Linked DNA regions of Niabella beijingensis. The main gene of each other region encodes a partner of the protein of the gene in region 3 in a complex. Links are inferred from orthologs where the notes say so. Each region holds a gene or a part of one and is shown on either strand. Other genes may lie near its edges.

The links. The genes of interacting proteins can lie anywhere in the genome.
Region 1: the proteins of K7B07_RS07915 (region 3) and smc are in contact, whole or in part, in a crystal structure (PDB 3ZGX), measured with the Bacillus subtilis proteins. The link is inferred for Niabella beijingensis from one-to-one orthologs.
Region 2: K7B07_RS07915 (region 3) and scpB share a complex: the UniProt entries of both Bacillus subtilis proteins name them as parts of the cohesin-like complex. The link is inferred for Niabella beijingensis from one-to-one orthologs.

Annotation. Positions count from the first base shown.
Region 1 is NZ_JAIQDI010000002.1:24,606-31,093, reverse strand. The notes cover bases 2,454-6,488. They hold smc (chromosome segregation protein SMC), read right to left. Parts: upstream 6,182-6,488; coding sequence 2,654-6,181; downstream 2,454-2,653. Other genes in these bases: K7B07_RS16220 (lysine N(6)-hydroxylase/L-ornithine N(5)-oxygenase family protein), read right to left, coding at 6,481-6,488; K7B07_RS16230 (hypothetical protein), read left to right, coding at 2,454-2,601. Also shown: K7B07_RS16245 (hypothetical protein), read left to right, coding at 1-291; K7B07_RS16240 (carboxypeptidase-like regulatory domain-containing protein), read left to right, coding at 371-1,078; K7B07_RS16235 (GNAT family N-acetyltransferase), read right to left, coding at 1,083-1,520; more of K7B07_RS16230, read left to right, coding at 1,774-2,453. UniProt on the Bacillus subtilis protein: Required for chromosome condensation and partitioning.
Region 2 is NZ_JAIQDI010000002.1:329,570-334,907, reverse strand. What follows is about bases 2,454-5,338. They hold scpB (SMC-Scp complex subunit ScpB), read right to left. Parts: upstream 4,390-5,338; coding sequence 3,517-4,389; downstream 2,454-3,516. Other genes in these bases: atpG (ATP synthase F1 subunit gamma), read right to left, coding at 4,478-5,338; lysA (diaminopimelate decarboxylase), read right to left, coding at 2,454-3,453. In the rest of the region: redox-regulated ATPase YchF, read left to right, coding at 1-748; K7B07_RS17420 (hypothetical protein), read right to left, coding at 1,340-2,176; more of lysA, read right to left, coding at 2,239-2,453. UniProt on the Bacillus subtilis protein: Participates in chromosomal partition during cell division. May act via the formation of a condensin-like complex containing Smc and ScpA that pull DNA away from mid-cell into both cell halves.
Region 3 is NZ_JAIQDI010000001.1:1,875,550-1,883,260, forward strand. What follows is about bases 4,737-7,539. They hold K7B07_RS07915 (segregation and condensation protein A), read right to left. Parts: upstream 6,631-7,539; coding sequence 5,842-6,630; downstream 4,737-5,841. Other genes in these bases: K7B07_RS07905 (patatin-like phospholipase family protein), read left to right, coding at 4,737-5,356; K7B07_RS07910 (OsmC family protein), read right to left, coding at 5,406-5,822; mscL (large conductance mechanosensitive channel protein MscL), read right to left, coding at 6,737-7,153; frr (ribosome recycling factor), read right to left, coding at 7,226-7,539. Outside these bases: K7B07_RS07885 (hypothetical protein), read left to right, coding at 1-288; K7B07_RS07890 (AI-2E family transporter), read right to left, coding at 360-1,433; K7B07_RS07895 (helix-turn-helix domain-containing protein), read left to right, coding at 1,572-3,716; K7B07_RS07900 (hypothetical protein), read left to right, coding at 3,765-4,301; more of K7B07_RS07905, read left to right, coding at 4,310-4,736; more of frr, read right to left, coding at 7,540-7,711. UniProt on the Bacillus subtilis protein: Participates in chromosomal partition during cell division. May act via the formation of a condensin-like complex containing Smc and ScpB that pull DNA away from mid-cell into both cell halves.

The DNA.
Region 1 (6,488 bases), on a different replicon or contig from region 3:
AAGATACTCGTGGATGCCAATTCCAGCACCCAGGTGGTGGAAACGATCTGCTTAAAAGATTGTCCTCCGTCCTCAGTACTTCTGCCTTTTAATATTGCAAAAATCATTATTGGTGAAAAGCAGCGGACAGCCGTCAATTGCAGTCTGATGCCTGCTGCTGCCGGCGCACCAGCTTGCAGCGATACTTCCAATATATTCAATATAGCCCGCTGGTCTGTCAGTTCAAAGAACCCGGGAGAAATGCTGAAAACCTATACATTGACCAACCAGGATATTGGCGAGGCCCGTTAAAGCTCCTGCTTCGCTTTAACAAAAGATTGGATACGGCGCTGTTTCCCGATCAAAAAGCCGGCTTAATTTTATTTAATATATGTGGCGCATCCTTTTCATACTACTTACGGGAACAACGCTGTTGCCTGCAGCGGCTATCGGACAAACTCACCTCAGAGGCAATATTTTTTTATACACCAACGACACACCGGTGCCCGGAGCTTCGGTCACCAATCTGACCAGCGGAAAGACCACCGTGGCGACACCTGCCGGTACTTATGTGATTGAAGCAAAGAACCGGGATCTTGTTGTTTTTTCGTTTACCGGCATGACCAGCGATACGGTGAAGGTGGAAGAGCAGTTATTAAAAACAGGCTATGATGTAGGCCTTAAAGAGGATCCCCGCACGTTACGGACGGTTACGGTGTCCAGTAATTATCAGCTGGATTCCTTACGGCGCCGGAAAGAATACAGTGATTATTTCGAAAAAGGGCCGGGCATTACCGGTGGCAATCGTCCTTCGGACGGATTTGGAATTTCTGTAAGTCCCATCAGCCATTTTTCCAAAAAGGCAAAGGAGCAGCGTAAATTCAGGAAGCAGCTGATCAAGAATGAAGAGGAAGCCTATATTGATTATGTTTTTTCACCGGGCTGGGTAAGCCGGCTTACCGGTTTAAAAAATGATTCGCTGCAGCAATTCATGTACCAGTACCGTCCCTCCTATCAACTGGCGCGGACGCTTGACCGGCCCAGTATGACTGCCTATATTAATGACCGGTATAAAGAATTTATCCGCAGAAAAAAATAAAAAGCTAAGAAGCAGAAACCTTTTTCAGGTGCAGCAACGGGTAGGGCTTGCCGGCACCATCGGTAGCAGCACGCCCGGTAATTTCAAATCGCTGGTGCAGGTAAAAACCGATCGCCTGTATATTCTGCTCGTTTACATCAACGGCATCGCATCCCAGCGTTACTGCATGCTCCAGCAGCTGCTTTCCCACACCCTTTCCCCGCGCGGCCTCATCTACAAAAAGCATTTGAACCTGTTTGTCCGTTATACCAAGAAAGCCGGTCAGCGTGCCGGTGGTCACATCCCGGTAAACAAACAACCGCACCATTCCGAAATATTCCGGCATCCGCGCCTTGTAATAATCAAAATCTTCCCGGCGGAGAAAATCGTGCGTGGCATGCACTGCAGATTCCCATATCGCTAGAAGCCTCGGATACTGTCCGGGAACGGCCGGCAAGATCATATGGATGCTGTTTGTTGAGCCGCAAATATACGGTTTCGGCCGGACCGTTTGCAGCAGCGGTCAACCATTTCCATAGCAGGCAATACCAGTCCGGAAACACTTACAGCCGCCAATGGAAACGCATACCTGTTACCGGTGTGATCCGGCAAAACAGTATCTGCAAAGAATAAGGATCAATAACCTGCATATAAAAGTCCGTTTTTACCAAAACAAAGCGATTTTTGCAATTGCGGGTTCAACCCGTATAACACATATGAACCGATACCTGAAAGCATTTTTGATCGCTGCCTGCATCCTGCTTGCTCTTGTTCTGATAGGCATCGGAGGCACTTACTGGTCCATGCAACGGAGACAGAAGCAGGCAGAAAAAGACGGTGAAAGATTTTCTGCCGAATGTGATACGGTACGTATCATCACGGAGCAGCCCAATATCCGTTTTTCAGGGTTTAACCGCAAAGAGCTGTCAGCACTGCGTTTCCGGCTGCTCCGGGGCGGAACGTTCTGTCAGGACACGATGCTCCGTCCTTCATTTGATGATCAGAAGGGGAACGACATATCTTATTCTTTACAGGTTCCCTACCGCAGTTTTCTGAAGCAGGATACCATTGTATTAACCACTGCAAACGGGCTGCATTATTTTATATCCGGCTATCATCATTATGCCTATCTGCATTATGGTATGTTTGGATACCTGGGCAGTCATGACTGCCGTTTTTCCGACGACTGTGTCATCAACAACAGCAGCTCCTCCGGCGGTGTCATTGTCCGGAATGAAGGCTGGGTGCACCCCGAGCGTTCGCGGCTGGTACGCAGGTTCCGCGCAACCACCGCGGAATTTGACAGTATCGCCAACCAGTCGGCCATTAACTATGCCGCGGCACACCAGATTTTTGAACAGCACCGAGCCAACCGGCAGCTCTATTCGTTGCTCACCTTTCGCATAGAAACGGGCCCCGAAGGCGTTTTTTATATATTCGGCGAAGAACGGGAAACAAGGAACCGGGCCCTTGAGGTACTAAAGATCGATGCGCAGACCGGCGAGTGCCGGCGCCTCCGGAATTACCCGTTTGATGAGCAATAAAAAAGCCACCTGCAGTAACAGGCGGCCTATTTAAATAATAACAACTAAAAACCTAATTCTGTGCCGCAAGGCTGCGAAAATCCACGCTTACCAGTTTGCTTACACCCGGCTCCTGCATCGTTACCCCATAGATCACATCCACCGTGCTCATCGTGGTTTTGTTGTGCGTAACGATAATGAACTGGGAATTCTGACTGAACTGGCGGATCATATTGGTGAACTTGCCCACGTTGGCATCATCCAGCGGAGCATCCACCTCATCGAGGATACAGAACGGTGCCGGTTTGATCAGGTAGATGGCAAACAACAGCGCGGTTGCCGTCAGGGTCCGTTCTCCCCCGCTCAGCTGTGTTAATGAGGTCGGGCGTTTCCCTTTTGGTTTTGCCACTACATCGATCCCCGTATCTGCAAGGTTTTCCGGGTTCTCCAGTACAAGGTCACACTGATCGTCCTCTGTAAACAGCGATTTAAATACTTTCTGAAAATTCTCCCGCACCTGGTTAAAGGTATCGAGGAATTTCTGGTTGGCCGTAGCTTCTACTTCTTCAATGGTCTTTAACAGGCTTTCCTTTGCATTTACCAGGTCGCTTTTCTGTTCTACAATAAACTCATAGCGCTTCTTCATTTCCGTAAATGCTTCAATGGCCGTAGGGTTCACTTCACCAAGGTTCTCCAGCCGCTTTTTCATCCGGTCGGCCTTTTCCTGCAATTCTTCCACGGCTGTTTCCGAACTGCGCGGATCATCCAGGATATCTTCGATCTGGATCTTGAACTCCACGTTCAGCCGCTCCCGTGTGCCGGCCAGCTGCAGCTTCAGCTCATTCAATTTGTCTTTAATGGCTGCCAGCAAATGCTCTACCTGCTCCTTCTCACGGATCTTATGCCGCAGTTCGCTTTCTTTTTCGTTCAGCACGTTCCGCATATTGTAGTACGACTGATCGGCTTCGTTCAATGTTTGCTGGTCCTGTTCGCGGCTGCGGATCAGGTTCAGCAATGTTTCTTCGACCTCTTTCAGGGCGCTCTCAGAACTGATGATCTCGCCGCCGGTATCCGATAACTGGGTCGTGCTTTGTTCGATCTGGCGCTTCAGTTCGTCCAGCTGGTTGGTCTTAAAATTCAGTTCCTGCTTCAGGGCTGTCACTTTGCTTTGCTGCCGGGTTACGTTCAGGTTAAATTCGTTAAACTGTGTTGTAGCTTCCTGGTATCCGCCTTCGGCCTGTTTAAACGTCTCTTCTGCTTCAGAAAGCTTGTTGGCATTCTGCTGCAGGATTTCGGTAAATTCCGCCAGCGACTGCCGTACACCGGCAACCGAGCTTTGTGTATTCTGTAATTGCTCTGTAAGTTCTTCTACCCGGTTCTTTGCAGTACCCTGCTGGCTTTGCAGGTTCTCCGACCGGTTCTGCAATGCAAATACCGCGTTGGTCAGTTCCTGGATCTCCTTCTGCGTTTCTTTGATGGCATTTTCGCGCAGGTCTTCATTAAAGGCGATCACTTCATTGTGCCTTGCCTGTATCTGCGCCCGCAGGTTTTGTACCACTTCATCCTGCGCCGCTATATCTTCCTGCAGTTTTTCCAGGTTCTTTACCCGGCCGATCTTCTTTCCTTCGATCAGGCCCACGCTGCCACCGGTAAGGGTGAACTTGCCTTTTACAAACTTGCCCTGTTTTTCGATCACTACAGAACCGTTGCTGTTCTCCAGCGCTTCTTCTCCTTCTGCAATAAATACATTGCCCAGCAGGTGTTCTGCCAGCTTGCGGTATCGTGCCTCCACCTCGATCACTTCCAGCGCCGGGATGGCGCCCTGTAAACTGTGACCATTGCTGTTATCCGCTTCAATCTTATTCAGCAAAAAGAAATTGGCCTTCCCTTTTTTCTGATCGCTCAGCAGATGAACGGCCTGCAGTCCCTGTTGCAGGTCTTCCACTACGTAATAGTTCAGATAAGGTTCCAGCACATTCTCCAGCGCCGTGCGGTATTCTTCTTTTACATAAAGAATATCAGAAAGGATGGGCGCCTGGGTATTCCATTCTTTATTGTTGTGCAGGAATTTTACGCTTTCGGGGTAGCCCTCCATCGAATCGATCATACTTTTCAGCAGGTCGTGTTCATTCCGCTTTGCATCCAGGGTACGGTTTTCATCTGCCAGCTTATTGCGCAGCTCTTCCACAATACCCTGTGTTTGCAGGATCTGTTCCTTGGTATGATCGTGATGTGCCTGCAGCTGTTCCAGGGAAGCGTTCTTTTCTTCCAGCTCCCGTTCCTTCAGGGCGTGATCGGATTGTACTTTTTGTAAGTGTTCTTCCCGTTGCGCCGATTCATCCTCGATCTGGTGAATGGCCCGTTGCAGGTTCTGTACCGAAGTATCGGCTACCGCTACTTTCTTCTCCGCCTCAAACTGTTCGCGCTGCACCTGCTGGTATTCCATACGCAGACTGTCCACACCGTGGCGCTGCTCATCCAGTATGTTACGTTTGCGGGTCACTTCATCCCGGAAATTCTCCAGTTGTTCCGTGAGTCCCTCATATGCTTTTTCTTCATCACCCACCTGCTGTTGTGTAAAGCCGATGCTTTCTTCGATGCCCTTTAGTTGTGCGTCGGATTTGGAAAGGAATTCCTGCAGACCGGTTTCCCGTTCTTTCAGGTATTGCAGGCGTTGTACGGCCAGGTTCTTATCGCCCTCTTTGGTGCGCACCTGTTGTACCAGCTCGTTATAGGCGGCCTGCATGCTTTGCAGGGCGCGTTCTTTTTCAATAAACACCAGCTTCTCCTGCTCTATATGCGCTTCGGCAGTAGCAATCTCCGCTTCCAGTCGTACCGACTTATCCGTCTCCGCCTGCTGCTGTTCATTCAGTTCTTTATAGGTAAGGTTAAACCCTTCCAGTGCCGCTTTGGCCAGTTCAATGCTTACCTCACGGTATTCTTTTTTTATCTCGTGGTATTTTTCTGCTTTTTTAGCCTGACTTTCCAGGGCCTTCAGCTGGTTGTTGATCTCAAACAGCAGGTCTTCGATCCGGTTCAGGTCCTGCTCGGTAGCATCCAGCTTTTGCTTGGCCTCTTTTTTACGCGTCTTATAAATGGAAATACCGGCAGCCTGCTCCAGCATCCGGCGGCGGCTGTTGTCCTTGTCTTTGATAAGGTCATCCACCATGTCCAGGGCAATGATGGCATAAGAGTCCGTACTCACCCCGGTATCCATAAACAGGTTCTGGATATCCTTCAGCCGGCACTGCACATCATTCAGCCGGTATTCACTTTCCCCGCTTTTATAAAATTTGCGGGTAATGCGCACGGTGCTGAATTCGGTAGGCAGCAGGTTCTTGGTATTCTCAAAGGTCAGACTCACCTCTGCCAATCCGCTTGCCGAACGGGTTTTCGATCCGTTAAACACCAGCGAATCCAGGTTCTCGCTCCGGAGGGCGCTGATCTTCTGTTCCCCGATCACCCAGCGGATGCTGTCCACAATATTGGATTTTCCGCAACCGTTCGGTCCCACAATGCCGGTAATATTGTCGTCGAAATTAACGACCGTTTTATCGGCAAAACTTTTAAACCCTTTTATTTCAAGACTTTTTAAGCGCACAGTATTTTTCTGTTTTAATGTAAAGGCGAAAATAACGGTTCCGGCCCCAATGCGAAAGCCTGTTTTTGCACACATAAGGGTGGAAAACAAGGCAAAAACGTGGAAAAGCTGTGGATAACCCTCAATATTACATTCCCCGGGCCCGCGGGATATGGATCACCGCCGGCGGTTGAATATGGGGGATAATTCCAGGAAATATTGTGCTATCGGGCCGGTTCTTTGGTAATAACACGCTTTCTTACAGATTGTTGCTACCTGAAAAACAGATTATTTTATTGTTATCAACGAGGGCCACTCCCTTATGCGG
Region 2 (5,338 bases), on a different replicon or contig from region 3:
AGGTGCGATCAACCCTGTAGGTGATAAAGAGATCATTGATACGGAACTGCAGCTGAAGGACCTGGACAGTGTGGAGAAACAGGTACAGAAAAAAGAAAAGCAGGCCAAAACAGATCCCAAGATCAAAACGGAAGTAGAAATTCTGCAGCGCTGCAAACAGCACCTGGAGCAGGGAAAAAGCATTCGCTCTTTAGACCTGAGCAAAGAGGAAAAAGAAGCGATCGCCGATCTTTTCCTGCTTACCGATAAACCGGTTCTGTACGTAGCAAATGTGGATGAGCCGTCCATGCATACCGGCAATCAGTTCTCCGAAGCACTGAAAGAAGCCATTAAAAGCGAGAATGCAGAAATGATCATCATGAACAACTCCATTGAGGCACAGATATCAGAAATGGAAGACCCGGATGATAAAGCGCTGTTTATGGAAGAATACAAAATGACGGAACCGGCGCTGGACCGGCTGATCCGTTCTGCCTATAAACTATTGGGATTAAACACCTACTTCACAGCAGGGGTTCAGGAAGTACGCGCCTGGACCTTCCACAACGGCTGGAAAGCGCCACAATGTGCCGGTGTGATCCATACCGATTTTGAAAAAGGCTTTATCAAAGCAGAGGTGATCGCCTATAGTGATTTTGTACAGTATAAATCCGAAGCCAGTGCACGCGAAGCCGGCAAGCTGCGCATCGAAGGGAAGGAATACCTGGTAAAGGATGGCGACATTATGCACTTCCGGTTCAATGTATAAGGCTTGACCGCAACAGGGGCCTGGAGTGCCCGGATCTGCGGCCTGCACGATTTAATATTACATTTGTGGTATCTCCGCCACCAAGACGCCAAGGCATTAAGAAGCACCAGGATTTCCGGTTCGGTCCAACCTTTTCATACTGTTTTGGCTTCGCATAATTGTAACATTCCCTCTACAAAACATCAGGGCTCAAACCTGCACGAGGTCTCCAAAATGCTCAATGGCCCTTAATGACTTAATGGTTTTAAGGGCCGGCCCCAAGTTCCAATCAATATAAAATCATCCTTCGTTTTCTTTGCGGCTTCTCGGCTTCGTAACCCCATTTATCCCACCACCAGGATGCCAGGAATCCAGGATACACAAAGTTGTTGGAAACGGTTTAATCCCTTTGTGGCTCTTTGTGCCTTGGTGTATTTGTGGCATTGCCGTCGCGAAGTCGACGAGATTCCCGGAACCATAAGGACCTATATAAATGCTTTATGTTTTGGGGGTTCTACCGCCTTAGTGGTATCTTCAATGGCCCTTAATGACTTAATGGTTTCAAGCCTCCAAAGCAGCCGGGCGGCATAAAATTGTTCTGGCAGCAACCGCCTACCACCCGCTTACAAGCAGGTTCCTGGCCGCTTTTTCGGAGCATTTCTGATAATGACTGTATGCCCTGGCTGCGTGAACTCTTATTTTTTCGGCAGGTTCATTTTGAATGTACCCGCTCAGCGCATCATGCAGTGTATATGCTTCCGGCGCCATTAGTCCGGTTGTCCAGAGTAAGGGATTGGTTCCGGTCGGTTTTAAATGAGGCTTAAAATAATTCCTGCTGTAACAGGCCAGTACAATACAATCCCGCTGTTCCCGGTCCGTACGCCTGAACGCCTCATCCAGCTTAAAATCCATCAGTCCGTCATGTCCTATATAAGCAATCAGTTTTGCATTTCCATATAACCCGATGACGGTATGATCCACCTCTAAGGTATCTTTTATCTGTCCGCTGCTGCTTTTAAAAAAATCGACCGTAGCATTTTTTATAAACCGACCGTCATAAGCATCAGCAACCAGGTAATAGTTTTTATTTACATGTTTAAAAACAACACGTTCCAGCACAAAACCTTCCCTTTTTTCTTTGTATAAGAACTTCCATTCCCTGCTCTTTTTGAAATAGGTACGTATACCATAGCTGGTTCCCCAGTACAGGTTATTATCGGGATCCTGCCCGTTGCCGATCCGTGCAGGTACGGGTACAATTCCCTGGTATTGATTATCGCACAATGCGACGAATACATGAATGGTTTTGGCAGCACCGGAATAAGAAGGTGGCTGTATTTTTACAGGATCTGGGTCATTCCCTTTCCCGTCGTTATTACCGGCAAAAGAATTTTCATTACAGGAACCGACAACCAGCAGCCATAATAACAAAAAGCCCGAATAGTTCATAAAGCATCTTTATTCCTATTAAAGACCGCTTTTCTTCGGGTTTCCATAGTCACCGGCATTGTTTATTTCAGATCCACTTCCACCTGATTGCGGATCAGATCCTCGAAGACATCTCTTTTGCGGATCAGCTGTGCCTTTCCGTTCCGCACGATCACTTCGGCGGGCCGGAACCGTGAATTGAATGTGGAGGCCATTTCATAGCCGTAGGCACCGGCATTGTAAAATACCAGCAAGTCTCCCTCTCTTACTTCCGGCAACGGACGATCCCAGGCAAACGTATCGGTTTCACAAATATTACCCACTACCGAATAGGTATTAACCGCCCCTTCCGGATTGGTAATGTTCTCGATCCGGTGGTACGCATCATAGAACATAGGACGGATCAGGTGATTGAATCCGCTGTTGATGTTTACAAAAGTGGTGGCAGCCGTTTCTTTAAGCAGGTTTACCGAAGTGATCAGGCAGCCCGACTCGCTCACGATAAACTTACCAGGTTCGAACCATATCTCCAGGTGGCGCGCCGCCTCATGTGCATCAAATGCCGCCAGCACTTTTTGAGAAAGTTCTTCTATATTGATCACCGGATCATCTTCCTTATAGCCCACTTTAAAGCCGCCTCCCAGGTCGATCGATTTCAGATCAGGAAAATGAGGGATAATGTCAAACAATACATCGATCCCTTTTATAAATACATCCGCATCTTTAATATCACTTCCGGTATGAATATGCAGGTTGTGGATCACAATATTACTGCTCTTTACAATATCCATTAACTGCGGCAGCTGTTCCACAGGAATGCCAAACTTGCTCCGGTCGTGACCGGTTGATATTTTCAGGTTTCCCCCGGCCATGATGTTCGGGCGCAGCCGCACTCCTACCGGGTATTGATTTCCATATTTTTCTCCCAGCTTTTTAAGATTGGAAAGACTGTCGATATTCACAAAAACACCCAGCTTCAGGGCCTCCTCAATTTCTGTAAAATGGATCCCGTTGCTGGTATACAGCACTCTTGATGGCTCAAAACCCGCCCGTAGCGCCAGTTTTACTTCGTTGATGGAACTGCAGTCTACATTGGCACCGAGATGGTGAATAAAACGAAGCACGCTCAGATTCGTCAATGCTTTTGCCGCATAGAATATCTTTACCCGTTCCGCGCCAAACGCATTACTTAACCGCTGGTATTGCGTTTCGATCTTATCAGCGTTGTATACATATACGGGGGTTCCGAATTCATTCGCAATCTGAATCAGTTGTTCGTTTGTTAATTGTTCGCTCATAATAGTATTTACAAAAAAAGCAGTAAAATTACTGCTACATAAAAATAATATGTCGGGCAGCAGCTATTCTTCTTCCGGCTTCTTTGAGTCGTCCTCCGTTTCATCCTGCGCATCTTCCTCATTATCCCCATCCGGATCCATTTCGGCTGCTTCGTCCTCTTTTGGCGCTTCCTCATCAGCATGCACTTCCTCCTCTTCTGCTCCGGCAGCGGGCGTCTCTTCTGCCATAGCTACATCCTCCGTTTCTTCCGCTTCCTCCCCGGTTTCAGCGGTTTCGATCAGTTCGCCGTTTTCAGCTACGGCCAGCAGCGGATCTGTTTCATCCGCCGGTGTTTCCGGAACTACTGCATTCCCCTCTTCATCCACCGGTGTGGGAAGGATCTCCTGTTCCGCCAGTACCTCTTTTATCCTGGGCAACTCATCAGCTGAATTGATCCCAAAATAATCCATAAATGTTTTTGATGTGGAGTATACCAGCGGGTGACCCGGCAGTTTTTCATTGCGTCCGCTGATGATGACCAGTTCTTTTTCCAGTAATTTCTGAATGGCATAATCTGCACTCACGCCGCGGATGGCTTCGATCTCGCCTTTGGTAACCGGTTGTTTGTATGCAATGATCGATAAGGTTTCCAGTGCGGCAGGCGACAGCCGTTTCATAAATTTATCCCCATTGATCTGGGCAACGGTCTTGTGATAATCCTTTTTGGTAAGGAACTGCCAGCCACCGCCGCTTTCGCGCACTTCAAACGGATAAAACTCTGCATCATATTTTTCAATGATACCGCTGATAGCCGCTTCTACCTGGTCCAGCGTGATCTTATCCTCCATAAACCCAAAGGCATTATTCAGCAGGTCCGTCAATTCCAGCGGGGTCAGTGGCTTATCACTTGCAAAGATTAATGCTTCAATATGTGGGATCAATCCGGTGATGTCCATGATGAAGGTTCAAAGTTTAAGCGTTCAAGGTTTAAAGTTAAGGGCAAAACAACATTGAACCTTAAACCTGAAACCCCGAACAAATATTTTATCCCTGTAATGCCGCAGCACCGCTCACGATCTCCGTCAATTCGGTGGTAATTGCAGCCTGCCGCGCCCTGTTGTAAGAAAGTTTCAGGTTACGCAGCATTTCATTTGCATTTTCTGATGCCTTATCCATGGAGGTCATCCGCGCCCCGTGTTCCGATGCATTCGAATCCAGTACGGCTTTGAACAGCTGGGTGTTCAAAATTTTGGGCATCAGTTCAGCAATCAATTCTTCCTTATTGGGATCAAAAATAAAATCGGCTTTTGTAGTGCCCGCCTTCTTCTCCACCTTGGGAATCGGCAGGAAGGGCTCTGCTGTAAACAGCTGTGTGGCGGCATTTTTAAACTGGCTGTATACAATCTCCACCGCATCAAACTGTTTTTCTTCGAAGGCCTTCATTGCTTCCGTGGCAATTTTCTGCACATTTTCAAATGAAAGCCGGAGGAAAATATCCTTATAGGTATCATCTGTTTTGTACCCCGCCTTACTCAGGGCTTCATATCCTTTTTTACCCAGGTTCCAGATCGTTATATTTCCTTTTTCAAACTGGCTTTGGTATTTTTCACGGATCAGGGCTTTGGCCAGCTTTACTACATTGGCATTAAAGGCTCCGGCCAGTCCGCGGTCGCTCGTGATCACAATAAGCAACACCTTTTCAACAGGCCGTTCCGCAGCCAGTGCGATCTCGGTATCCCCATCGTTATTGCTGACAATATTGCTCAGCATTTCCTGTAATTTCTGAGCATAAGGCCGCATTTGAACGATGGCATCCTGTGCCCGGCGGAATTTGGCAGCACTCACCATTTTCATAGCCTTCGTGATCTGCTGCATGCTTTGTACCGAACTGATGCGATTCCGAAC
Region 3 (7,711 bases):
CGAAGCCGGCAACACCTGGAACTGCTGCTGGTGCTTGGTTATTCCCCTGCCTGGCTGGGAAAAAATGTGTCCAACCAGTTCGTCCCGGTCTATCTCTTTATTGTCCTTATCGCACTCGTCTGCACCCAGGTAATGCAATGGGCCTTTCATCAGTTTGTGATGTTCGGACGTCCGGAGCTTTCTTCCTTCGTCAACTGGATCGTGCTCCTGCTGGCGGCAGCATTGATCCTGATGGCTATTGTAACCAATGCGCGTCTTGTAAAAAAGTTGTTGTATCAGCTGGGATAAGGACGGTGCTGCTATCAAAAAAACCGACTCCGTGTTGATGTTGCACACCGGTAGTTACGGTTTCATTTCATTCATTTTTTTTCGACAACGCCCACCGTTTCGGGTCCGTGGGGCAGCTTGTCGCTCTTCTTTCCGAATTCGATGCGGTACACCTGGATCATTAATAAAAAGTACGACATAAACAGCGGGCCAAAGATCAGCCCCATGATGCCGAAGAGCTTAAGACCCAGGATCACACCAAAAACCGTTATCAGCGGATGAATGTCCCCGATTTTCTTAAGGATGGTAAACCGCAACACGTTATCGATACCGCCTACAATGATCAGGCTGTATAAGGTAAGGCCGATGCCGTTGCCTACATGTCCGGTTGCAAAAACAACAATACAGATAGGCACCCATACGATCATCGTGCCTACAGCGGGGATCATTGAAGCCGCACCGGTTATAAGTCCCCACATCACAAAATTACCCACTCCGAATATCCAGTATCCCAGCACCGCCACCAATCCCTGGCACAGGGCCAGGATCGGTATCCCCAGCGCATTGGAACGTACCATCATCTTTGTCTCTTCCCAAAGCGTTTGGGTGTTGTCATCGCTGAAAGGAATGAACAGGCGGATCCGTTTTTCCATTCCCCGCGCATTCACCTGCATAAAATAGAGGATAAACAGGGCGGTAAAAATGTTCACAAAGATTTCAGCCACTGAGTTAAGGATGCCCGGGAAATAAGCGGTCACTTTTCCAAGGGTGCGCATCAGGGACTCGTCAGAAAGGTTGATCCGGTTGAGCAGGGGCTTGCTGGCAATAAACGCTTTAACTGCATTGTATTTTTCCACGATCACCTGTTTATTGGCCAGCAGATTACTGATCTGCGGGATCATTACCTCTATGATCAGCCATAACGGCAGCGCGATCACCAGGAGTGTGCCAAACATCAGAAGAAAACTGGCCAGGGATTTTTTCCATTTCCGTTCTTCGGTAAGCCGGAAAAATGTTTTACGGAAAAGGATGTACAATGTAATGGCACCCAGGGCTCCGGGCGTAAAATACCGGAGGTTAAAAAAGATCATAAATCCCAGAAGGCCGATGAGCAGTATCAGTACAATTTGCCGTAGTATATTGTTGTCTATTTTCCTGTAGGTCATTTTATGTTTTTATAACTATAAAAATAGAGTATTTTCTGTTTATATACTCTTCTGCACTGATGGTCTTTTATCATTTAAATATTATATTTGTTCTGCCTATGACACCCGTCATCAAATGTTGTAAGCAGCATCGCGTTGTTGGAAAAAATCTATAATATCATTGAGTTCACACAGCGAAGTGTTTTCCTTACCGGCAAGGCCGGTACAGGAAAAACCACTTTCCTGAACCAGTTCGTCAGTAAAACATTAAAAAAGCATATTGTGGTGGCGCCTACCGGCATTGCAGCGATCAATGCAGGTGGGGTAACCATTCATTCGATGTTTGGTTTACCCCTTACTTCATTTGTGCCCACAACGGATGCAGTAGACCGGAATGAAGCTATTAATATACCGCAGCTGTTGCCCCATTTCAAGTACCGGAAAGAAAAGCTGGAGCTGTTAAGAGCGCTTGAAATACTGATCATCGATGAGGTATCAATGCTCCGGGCTGATGTACTGGATATGATCGATCTGGCTTTAAAAACAGCCCGGCGCTCTTCACTGGCCTTTGGCGGAGTGCAGTTGCTGCTGATCGGCGATCTGTATCAGCTGCCCCCGGTTGTAAAATCTGCCGCTGAAAAACTGCTGACGCCCTATTATGCCTCCCCGTATTTTTTTGAATCAAAGGCACTGAAAAGCACCCCTTTTGTTACGGTGGAACTTTCCACGGTATTCCGCCAAAGCGATGCCCTGTTCATCTCCCTTCTTAATGCGATCCGCGAGGGTGAAAAAAGCCGGATCGATTTTGAGTTGCTGAATACCCGGTATCAACCTTCTTTCGAACCGCAGGATCATTACATCTACCTGGTGTCGCACAATCATATGGCCGACCGGATCAATAGCAGCCGGCTGGAATTGCTGCCGGGTGCGGCGGTTCCTTGTCCGGCCATTATCAGCGGCGATTTTAAGGAACATCTTTATCCCAATGATCCCCAGCTGGTATTGAAACCCGATGCACAGGTCATGTTCATCCGCAACGATGCTTCCGAAGCAAAAAAATATTATAACGGAAGGATCGCCCGGGTGGTACGGGTCGAGGACGACAAGGTCGTTGTGATACCGGAAGGAACTGAAGCAGAACTCGCCGTAGAACGCGAAGTATGGGAAAACAAGAAATACTATCTGGATGAAAAGAAAGAAATACAGGAAGAGGTTACCGGCAGTTACGAACAATTCCCCTTCCGGCTGGCCTGGGCCGTTACGATCCATAAGAGCCAGGGACTTACATTTGACAAAGTGATCATCGACGCCGGGGCTTCTTTTACCAACGGCCAGGTATATGTGGCCCTAAGCCGCTGCAGGACCCTGGAAGGTATTGTGCTGAAGTCCCCCATCCGGGCATCGAACATCTTCCGGGATACAAGGATCAGTGATTTTCATGAAGCCACCGATGCCTCGGAACAAATCGCATCGATCTACGAAGAAGAAAAGCATACGTTTGCCATCAGCAAACTGCTGCAAACCTTCAACAGTGCACCGATTTTAACCGCAGTGGAAAACTGGATCGCAGCTGCCGAAAACCCGCTGATCCAGCACATGGATTTTTCCGGTGTATCCGAGCCGGTACAGCAATCGGCCACACTTCTCGAAAGTACTTTTCTGAAATTTGAACATTTTATCCATCGCCAGATGCGTACGATCACCGCAGAAACCTGGCGCACGATCAGCGAAAAAAGCGCTGGCGCCGTTAATTATTTCTTTGACCTGGTGCAGACCAGACTTCTTGATCCCGTAAAAGCACATTACAGCAAAACCAAGAACCAGAAAGGGGCCAAAGCTTATAACCGCACGGTGGAAACCCTGACTGAAGAACTGCAGCAGTACCTGCTTCGCCTGATGGACCTGCATTTATTCGACAAAAAGCTCATTGCTGCAGACAGAACCATTACACCCGTTAAAAAAGAGCCCGCCAAACCGTCCCATCTTATCAGTTATGCCCTGCTGGAGGAAGGAATGCGACCTGAAGCCATCGCAGCAGAGCGGAACCTGGCACTCAGTACGGTATTCGGGCACTTTGCCAAGGTGGCTTCCGTGGGAATACTGGATATCCATGTACTTTTTTCAGAAGAGCAGTTGCGTCGGTTTCAAGATGCATTTGAAACAAGAAAATGGGATTCATTAAAGGAAGCAAAAAGCGCCCTGCCCGTTTTTGAATTTCATGAACTGCGCGTGCTCATCAATCATTTTACCTACTGGGCAGCCAAGGGCTCAAAAACAGCAGCCGTTTCCGGTCACTCAAATTAGGGGTGCCAACCGGTCGGGTAAAATAGTATCTTTAAGGAAATCTTTCCGATGCCTTCAAAAACAAGTGCCCTCCTCCTTGTTTTGTTCTTTTTTTCTTCTGCAGCTGCACAAACAAAACAGGTTACCGAATTTACAAGGGGAGGTATATTACTGGTCAAATTAAATAACGGGTTCACCACCGGCTTCCGGTCCGTTACTCCGGATCTTTATACCGGCGGTCTTGCGTTAAGTCCGCAGATAACGGTTGTTGTTAACCGGCTGCGGCTGGGTGCCAATGCCGGTATGGTATACAACAATAAAAGGATCTCTGGTCTCTTCGGCCCTGCAGCCGCATTAAAACTTGCAGACCTCAGGACCCAAAAGCCCATGGCCCTGGCATTTGGAAATATCCAGCTGCTTGCAGAAGCCAACTGGGGTACGCATCGGCAACGCATGGCCGGTGGGGGCATCGGGCTGGAACTCCTGCAAAAAATACAGATCGGCATTACCGCACAACGGGATTATCATTTGAACCAGTGGTGGTTCCAGTCGTTCATCGCCTATCAGTTCAATAAGACCCGTAAGGTCCAACCACAATTTGAATAATCTTCTTTATGAATAAAGCATTGATCATAAGTGGCGGAGGGTCCAAAGGAGCATTTGCTGTTGGTGTTATCAAAGACCTGGAAACCACCTACAGGTTAACCTTCGACACGGTGATAGGAACCAGCACCGGGGCATTGATCGCCCCACTTGCGGCCATGAATCAGCTCGATGTACTGGAAGACCTCTACACCAGTGTTACCACCGGAGACCTCCTTGAAGAAAAGAATCTGGGCACCAGTATCTGGAACGGCAATTCGTTGTATACCGCAAACGGGCTGGGGTCACGGGTGCGACAGATCTACACCGACACTTTTTATGCGCAGCTGCGCACTGCTGCCAAAAAAATATATCTGACCACTACCTGTTTGCAAAGCCAGGAATTAGTGGTCTATACCACAGACCCCGCCCCCGTAACAGCGGGGAGCTATTACCGCATAGAAAAGATAGAGAGCGCCGAGCAGTTCAGAAGAGCGGTAATGGCATCAGCCAGCCAACCGGTATTTATGCCTCCTGTGCGGATCAATAAGGATCTTCCGGGAGCAATTCATCCGGATTACCAGTATGTGGATGGCGGTACCCGCGAATATGCCGGCGTCGGCATTGCGCTGGAAGCCGGTGCGGATGAGCTCTTTACCATCCTGCTTTCCGCCAGGAACAGCGCACCCGACCCGGCAATTTACAATAACCTGCTTTCCATTTTACTGCAAACGGTCGCTGTTTTTATAACCGATGTGGCAGATAATGATCTGTATGCAGCGCGGCAACACATTCACTTTCTCAATTATATCAACCAGGTAAAGGCCGCCATGAGGGCCGATGGTGTCTCCGAAGCTGCACTGGGACGTTATTTCAGCAGTTCCTCCCCGGATTATACAGATCTGATCAACCGTCCTCCGGTAAAATTACATGTACTGCAGCCCGAAACGGCGCTGGACGGCGGTCCCGGCGGGCTTGTTTTTGAACCGGCCAAAATGAAACAAATGGTTCAGCTGGGTAAGATCGCGCTGCAAAACTATGTGGCCCGGTTAAAACCCGGAGAGACTGATTGGGCCTAAAAAAGCCGGCACCCGTTACGGACACCGGCTATTATAATATATCGCAGCATTATCCGTTCAGTACAGCTGTGGCCGTAATTTTTGTATTCAGCAGTTTGCTGATCGGGCAATTTGCCTCAGCATCCCTGACGGCCGCATCGAATTTTTCCTGGTCAATGCCCGGAACCGCAGCCTGAACATCCAGGTGACTTTCCGTTACAGCGCCATTTTCAAAGGTAACCGTACATTTGGTATCGATATTGGTGGCTGTAAAACCGGCTTCATTCAGCACAAAGCTCAGCTTCATGGTAAAACAACCGGCATGAGCCGCTGCTACCAGCTCTTCCGGGTTGGTACCGGGGTTCCCTTCTTCAAAACGTGTTTTAAAAGAATAAGGCGTATCGCTTAACACACCGGATTGTGTCGAGGTCTTACCCGTTCCATCTTTTCCCGTTCCCTGCCAGTTGGCCGTTGCAAAACGTTTCATGAGTTTTATATTTTTATGGTTAAGAGAATGAGGGTTCGATCGCGGTCATTGTTTCTTCGCGGTCTTCCGGTGCTACATATTCCAGTATGAAATTATTCTTTCCGTCTCCGATCATGATCTTCAGAAAGCTCTGCTGCACCAGCTCCAGAACGGAGAGGAAGAGGAAGATCGCGTGCACACGGGTCTCTGCGTAATCAAACAGCTTTTCGAAAGAAAGTGTCTTGGCACGCTGCGCCTCTTCCATTACCTTGACCCGGCTGTTTTCCATGGAATAGTTGTACCGTACTACCGTATGCACCGGAGTATTTATCTTATCAGAATACCGCTGCATCGCTTTTTCAAACGCCTTCATCAGCTTGAACATGGTAATGGCGTGTATCTCGGTGCCTTCGCCTGCTTCTTCCCCGATCACCGACAGTTCTTTCTGAATATTCCCCCTTTTTACCATCAGCATCCGCATCGCTTCAAGCTCGGCCATTTGTGCTGACGCTTCCTTAAAGCGTTTATATTCCAGTATCTTGTTCACCAGTTCTTCCCTCGGATCGATCTCGTTACCCTGCGCATCCAGTTCCTTGCGCGGGATCAGCATTTTTGCCTTGATGCGCATAAGCGTGGAAATAAAAAGAATGAATTCACTCGACAATTCGATGTTCAGGGCTTCCTGTTCACGGATATATACCAGGAAATCGTTGGTGATCTTTGTAATAGGGATATTGTAAATATCGAGTTCATCCCGCTCTATAAAGAATAGCAGGAGGTCAAAAGGCCCTTCGAACTGGGAAAGCTTTATCTGATATGTTGTACTCACCTGAAAATATTGAACAGTGAAAAGAAGACAAATGTAATAAATAAGGGCCTGACACTAAAAAACGTCCTGTGATGCAGGACGTTTTGTGAATAAGTTGGGCAGATTTTTATTGCTTTTTCAGCGCATCCCTGATTTCCATCAGTAACTGGTCTGTAGAAGAAGGTGCCGCTGCTTCCGCAGGGGTCTCTTTCTTCATTCTATTCATTGCTTTCACCATCCAGAAAATCACCAGGGCCAGCAACAGAAAATTAATGGCAATTGTGATAAAGTTACCATAAGCGAAAATGGAAGTATCCGCGATTTTCCGCGCTTCTTCCAGTTTGGTACCTGGAGGGACATTCCCTTTCAGCACCAGGTAAAGACTGCTGAAGTCCGGTTTTCCGATGATCGCGCCTACTACCGGCATAATAAGATCATCAATAATGCTTGATACAATTTTGCCAAAGGCCCCACCAATAATAACACCCACGGCCAGGTCAACCGCATTCCCTTTTATGGCAAATTCCTTAAATTCTTTAAGCATTCCCATGTGTTTGAATTTTTAAGTTATAAAATAGTGATTGGATTATTGATATTTCGGGGCAAATAATGTACGTTAAACGGCCATTATTTCTTTTTCCTTTACAGCCAGGTATTTTTCAACAGTGGCAATGTACTTGTCTGTAAGTTGCTGGGCTACTGCTTCTGCGTCTTTCATGCCATCTTCGCTCAATCCTTCCTTCTGCAGTTTTTTAATCCCTTCAATTACTTCCCGGCGGGCACTGCGGATTCCTATTTTTGAGTTTTCGCCTTCAGCAAAACTTTTCTTCACCAGTTCTTTTCTGCGTTCTTCTGTAAGGGGGGGCAGGAACAGGCGTATATTGACACCATCATTTTGGGGATTCAGGCCGATGTTGGCAGCGATGATTGCCCGTTCGATAGGCTGCAGCATATTTTTTTCCCAGGGCTGAATATTGATGGTACGGGCATCAAGCACGGTAATATTTCCCACCTGGTTAATCGGCATAGCGGATCCGTAATAGTCGACAAAGATCCCATCCAGTATCTGTGGTGTTGCTTTTCCGGCGCGTATTTTTGCCAG